Linked DNA regions of Flammeovirga yaeyamensis. The protein of the gene in region 1 interacts with the protein of each later gene in a pairwise test. Links are inferred from orthologs where the notes say so. Each region holds a gene or a part of one and is shown in the gene's direction. Other genes may lie near its edges.

What was found.
Region 2: the proteins of KMW28_RS05460 (region 1) and rfaD interact in binary tests that used the Escherichia coli proteins (3 or more experiments, as listed by UniProt). The link is inferred for Flammeovirga yaeyamensis from one-to-one orthologs.

The regions. Positions count from the first base shown.
Region 1 is NZ_CP076132.1:1,420,847-1,423,948, reverse strand. The notes cover bases 324-3,082. They hold KMW28_RS05460 (1,4-dihydroxy-2-naphthoyl-CoA synthase), read left to right. Parts: upstream 324-1,161; coding sequence 1,162-2,004; downstream 2,005-3,082. Other genes in these bases: KMW28_RS05450 (hypothetical protein), read left to right, coding at 3,016-3,082; KMW28_RS05455 (hypothetical protein), read left to right, coding at 2,093-2,851; KMW28_RS05465 (hypothetical protein), read left to right, coding at 519-1,073; KMW28_RS05470 (amidohydrolase), read left to right, coding at 324-431. Outside these bases: more of KMW28_RS05470, read left to right, coding at 1-323; more of KMW28_RS05450, read left to right, coding at 3,083-3,102. UniProt on the Escherichia coli protein: Converts o-succinylbenzoyl-CoA (OSB-CoA) to 1,4-dihydroxy-2-naphthoyl-CoA (DHNA-CoA).
Region 2 is NZ_CP076132.1:3,353,362-3,356,552, forward strand. Bases 327-3,174 are described here. They hold rfaD (ADP-glyceromanno-heptose 6-epimerase), read left to right. Parts: upstream 327-1,188; coding sequence 1,189-2,160; downstream 2,161-3,174. Other genes in these bases: KMW28_RS13135 (OmpA family protein), read left to right, coding at 327-1,088; KMW28_RS13145 (alpha-amylase family glycosyl hydrolase), read right to left, coding at 2,246-3,174. In the rest of the region: more of KMW28_RS13135, read left to right, coding at 1-326; more of KMW28_RS13145, read right to left, coding at 3,175-3,191. UniProt on the Escherichia coli protein: Catalyzes the interconversion between ADP-D-glycero-beta-D-manno-heptose and ADP-L-glycero-beta-D-manno-heptose via an epimerization at carbon 6 of the heptose.

The DNA.
Region 1 (3,102 bases):
AACCTTTGGATGAGTTTGCAAAAAGCTATATCAAACCCGCTTTAGGTGAAGAAAGATTTAATGAAATTTACCGATACGATAGACTGTATCAAAGAGATGACATTATGGTGGGCGTGGGTGCTGATTACCCAACTGGACCTGTATTCTCACCTTGGGAAATGATGCAAAACGTTGTAACTAGTAAGAATGTAGGAGAAGATATGCAACCGAGAGGTTACACTTCTTCAGTTGAAAAAGCAGTGTTGCTTTTTACTATAAATAATGCTTATGTGATGTTCAGAGAGGACATAAGCGGTAGTTTAGAAGCTGGAAAAAAAGCTGATTTCATCATCGTCGATCAAGATATCTTTAGCATTGATGTAAATGACATCCATAAAACGAAAGTATTAAAAACTGTGTTGAATGGAAATACTGTATATGAATCAAAATAAGGAAAAGCATTGAGTCAAAAGAATACCCATTGGAAAACGATGGGTATTTTTTTATCTTCAGGCATCAAGAATTATCATTTTCCACTAATGAAAACCTACTCCTTCTTTCTTTTCTACTTTCTAACAATATCACTATTTGCTCAAGATGTTGATACAGAATATAGCTATGAACATCAAAAAATAACTATCAAAAATAGTTTACCTAAAGGTGGGTTAAAATACACAGATCAATATGGGTCGAAATATACTTATGTGGTCTTTTATTCTGAGGTGATCAACACCTCTGATTCTACTTTGCACCTTTCTCTAAAATTTCCATCAGATGTATATCCACTAACTGAAGATCAGGAGGTGAATTTTTCTTTTTACCTTCCATCAGAAAGTATGACAGAAGAGAAGAAAACACAATTTATGTATGGTTTAGATGTGGAAAATTATTTGATAAACAACTTAGGTAAATCAACTAAAATGAATAAAGAGATTCAGCCTAATTCAAGTAGTTACATTTATGTTTTGGCTGTATCGAATAAAGGGGTAAATGGAACGGTGAGGGCTGAATTGGTTTTAAAAGATGATGCGTTGTTTTATCAACTAAATGGGTTAGAAATTAAGACGGGATTACTTCAAAAATTAAACAACTAAACATTTCCTCTTAAATATTAAAAAACCTATTCGAAGTTTAGTCTATAGTCATTACATTTGTACGAATCGAACACAAACTAATTTTGTAATGGCAAATCTAGAGTGGAAAACAATTAAGGAATATGAGGAAATCACCTTCAAGAGTTTGGATGGTGTAGCGAGAATCGCAATTAACAGACCTGAATGTAGAAATGCATTTACACCTAAAACCGTTGATGAAATATGGGAAGCTTTAATTATTTGCCATGAAAGTCAGGAAATTGGTGTGGTATTGATTACCGGTGAGGGTCCTTCTCCAAAAGATGGTGGTTGGGCATTCTGTTCTGGTGGTGATCAACGTGTGAGATCAAATACAGGTTATAAAGGATCGAATGGCGTGAACAGATTCAATATCTTGGATGTTCAACGTCAGATTCGTTTTATGAATAAAGTGGTTATTGCTGTCGTTCCAGGTTGGTGCGTAGGTGGAGGCCATAGTTTGCACGTAGTATGTGATATGACTTTAGCGAGTAAAGAACATGCAAAGTTCAAACAAACAGATGCCGATGTGGCAAGTTTTGATGGCGGATTTGGTTCTGCTTACTTGGCACGTCAGGTAGGTCAGAAAAGAGCAAGAGAAATCTTCTTCTTAGGTGCTGAGTATTCTGCACAAGAGGCTTACGAAATGGGCATGGTGAACAAAGTAGTTCCTCACGAAGAATTGGAACAAGTAGCATTCGACTGGGCACAAGAAATTATGACTAAGTCGCCAACAGCTATCAAAATGTTGAAGTTTGGCTTTAACTTAATCGACGATGGATTGGTAGGTCAGCAAGTATATGCAGGTGAAGCAACTCGTTTAGCTTACGGAACGGATGAGGCGATTGAAGGTAGAGATGCTTTCCTTCAGAAGAGAAAACGAGACTTCTCGAAGTTCCCGAAATTCCCTTGATAAAATTATCTAATAATTATATGAATAAGAATTTGTCATCGTTACTTAAATGGATGACAAATTCTTTTTTTTATTTTAAACTAAAACAATGAAATACTTCAAACTACTCCTTCTAACGATTTTCTTCTTTTCATGCGATTCTGGAACTTCAGAACAAAAATCAAAAAATGAAAACCAAGAAGCAGAAACGATTTATTATAAAAACGAAATCATTGACGGTCCGGCGAATATCAGAGATAAAAAAAATGGTGTTGTTGAATTAAGCCTCAACAATAGTGTTGCAGTTGATCTTGGTTTCATGAAAGATAATTGGTATGAAATCGGAATATGGATCGATAATAAAGGATACCAAGGCTTTATTCCTGCTAATGAAAAGATATACTCAAAAGGAAAATGGGTAGGTACTACAAAGAGTAAAATCGAACCAATGTTTGCCGATGAAGAAAGCTTTTATTATGCAGGGTATACCTATAAAGACAATATTAAAAAGGAGAGTCTTTTAGAAAATCAAGTATTTACTTTAATTACACAAAATCACACTAAAGCAGAATTTCTTCCCAAATTGAAAAAATTAGGTTTTGAAGAAATAGATGTCTTCAATCATGATGATTTTGTGTTTTATGGTGTATATGAAGATTTTGTAGTTGACCCGTCTCCTTTAGATAGACTATCTATCATCTTTAAAAACAACAAATTTATCGGTATCAAAAGCAGCCGTGATTTTAACTTTAGAGAAGGACATTTTTTCAAGTTAGAAAGAGGTTTTACCCTAAATTTAATTCCAGATTACGAAAATGGTGCTGAATTAAAAGATAAAATTAACGCTGTTTTAGGTATGATTGATTAATTTTCTATTGTAGAGAGGTTACAATGCATCATCCGTGCAAGAGCTATGCAAAACCCTCTCTTACATCGTTAATTATCATTGTATTACCAAATAAATTAACTAACTTAAAGTCCTTGATATAGAGAAGTATTTTTTCTCTAAATTTTAAAGCAAAACTAATGATCATGAACAAACTATTTTTTATCCTTCTATCTATTTTTTCAATAAATGCTTTTGGACAAAAAGATCTTACTAAAACAGCTACACATATT
Region 2 (3,191 bases), 1.9 Mb from region 1 along the record:
ATAATTATTTCTTCACCCAAGGAAGCGGTTCCTTTACTCCGGATGGTAAAGAGTTCTATTTCTCTGGTAAAAGAAAAAAAGATATGCACTCAAATATTTTCATTTCAAAAAGAAGTGGAAAAAAGTGGACTAAGCCAACCCCTATTTTTAAAGGTGATTCGGAACATCTAAACCCTTACTTCTCCACTAACGGAGATACACTTTTCTTTGCATCAAATGACATGAAAAGTATAGGAGGTTATGATATTTTTTATAGTGTAAAAAAAGGTAACAACTGGAGTGAGAAAGTCAATTTAGGATTAGGAATAAACAGTCCATTTGATGAAATCTCTTATTCAGCGAATAAAGATGGGAACATTAAATATGTTGCGTCAAATCGTTTGGGCGGTCTAGGAAATTATGATATTTATGAGATATCAGATGGCAATAATGATAAGGATGAAATTGTTCTTGAAAAAATCATTACTCCTCATGTCAATAGAATTGAGCTAACGATAGTAGATGCTGAAACAAAAATGCCGCTTATAGCAACACAGATACAATTATATAATCTTGAAGAAAATGTTCTTTTAAGGAATCAAATTACAGATCAAAACGGACATGTCATCCTTAATGACTTACCTAGCGAAGTGGATCTTGGTGGTAATATTCTAAAAAAGGGGTATGAATTCTATTCAAGAAATTTTGAGATTGATAGAGATACATCAAATATAATTATTGAACTTCCTCCTATCCAATTAAATCAGAAAGTCACACTTGAAAATATATTTTTTGATACCAATTCGAGTGTCATCAAAGATAAATCTATTCCTGAGTTAAGAGCCTTACTCAACTTCTTATTATTAAACGATAAAGTAAATATATTAATTGAGGGTCATACAGATAATGTAGGAGATAAAGAATACAATCAGAATTTATCCAATACTAGAGCTGATGCAATTTTAAGGTACCTCAATCAAAATGGAATTCCTGAATATCGACTTCAAGCAAAAGGGTTTGGTGATACCCAACCTATTTCAGAGAATACAAACGAAGAGGGTCGAGCAAAAAACAGAAGAACGGAATTCAAGGTCATTAAGACACAGTAAGCTCAATAACTTTATTATTTTATTGTATCTTCGCACTTGTCTTTTGAAAAGAAACGTTTCAAAATGACTTTACCAATCAAATATTCAAAATTAAGAAATTATGATCGTAGTTACGGGTGCGGCTGGCTTTATTGGTAGTTGCATGATATCTAGATTAAATGAAGATAATTTTAACCATATTATCGCTGTAGATGACTTCTCTTTTCCTGAGAAAAATAAAAATTTAGAAGGAAAAAAAATATTGGAACGTGTAGAAAGGGAAGAGTTTTTTGATTGGTTAGATAAAAATCACCTTGAGGTTGAATTCATTTTTCATTTAGGTGCAAGAACAAGCACAGCGGAGTTCAATAGAGATATCCTTTCTCATTTGAATACGGAATACACTAAGAAAATGTGGAATGCAACTATTCAATATGCAATCCCTTTAGTATATGCCTCTTCAGCTGCAACTTATGGCTTAGGTGAATTAGGATATGAAGATAGTGAGGAAATTATTCCAAACTTGAAACCTCTAAACCCATATGGAGAGTCAAAGAATGAGTTCGATAAATGGGCTTTACAACAAGAAAGACAACCTATGTTCTGGGCTGGATTGAAATTCTTCAATGTTTATGGTCCTAATGAATATCATAAAGAAAGAATGGCTTCTGTTATTTTCCATGCGTTTAATCAAATTGGAAAAACAGATGCAATGAAATTGTTCCAATCTCACAACCCAGATTATAAAGACGGAGAACAACAACGTGATTTCGTTTATGTAAAAGATGTTGTAGAAATGATGATGTTCTTAATGCATCATAGAAAAGCTGAAGATTCAGGTATTTACAATGTTGGTACTGGTGAGGCAAGAACTTTCCTTGATTTAACTAAAGCTACTTTTAAAGCAATGGGCATTGAGGAGAATATTTCTTATATCCCTACTCCAGAAGACATCAGAGATAAATATCAGTATTTTACTGAAGCAACAATGCAAAAAATGAGATCTATTGGATATGACAAGCCTTTCACTTCCTTAGAAGAAGGTGTTGAGGACTATGTCAAAAACTATTTGATGGATACGAAAAGATATTAATAGAAAAAGGCGTTTGAAATAAATGCTTTTTAATATTTGATTCATTTAAGAGATGGTGTCATAAATTAATGATACCATCTTTTTTTTATTTTAATTCTAAAATAGAAATTGATAACGGACTTAAGAACATGTTTTCTTTTAGTTTAAATTCAAGATTACTCAAAATATTTTTACCTACTTCATATCCTTTTACACAGCTTTTATATTTTGAGAAATCAATTTTTACTTCTTCTTTATCATTATTATTAATAAGAACAATAATACTCTGTGCTTTTGAGATTCTAAAATATACATAGACTTCATCTAGAGGTATAAAATGAACTAACTTCCCCTCTGCTATTGCCTTAGCATTTTTCCTCCATTTCAGTAATTTAGAAATGAAGTTCCAAATCTCATTCTGAGCATCACTCCTTCCTTCTGCAGTAAAAGCATTGACCTTATCTTTATCCCAACCACCAGGAAAATCATTTCTAAGTGAGGAATGATCACTTTCTTCCCCTTCGAAAAGTAGTTCAGTGCCATAATACAGTTGAGGTATCCCTCTTGTAGTTAATAAAAAACCAATGGCTAGTTTTAATCTTTCAACTGTTTTTACCTTGGAAAAAACTCTTGTTATATCATGATTATCCAAACATGTCAATAACTGATATGGATTTTTATGTAAAAAGTCTTGTGAAAGCTGATTATACAATTGAAGCATTTGACTCTCCCAATATTTAGATTTATCCGATTTTGAAAATGAATTACAAGCAGTAAAAGCTAACGGAAGATCTGTCACTGCTGAAGTATTATGCTTATTATATGTATTATATCTTGCAGCATAACTTGTTTCTCCAACAAGCACTTCAGCCACAATGTAAAGTGATGGATACTCTTTTAAAATTGCTTTACACCATTGGTCATTAAACTCTTTAAATACATAACCAAACGTATCTACTCTTAATCCATCTAATTGTGCATATTCTATCCACCAAATCGTATTTTGGATCAAATATTTGGCTAATAATGGATGATTTTGATTTAGATCAGGC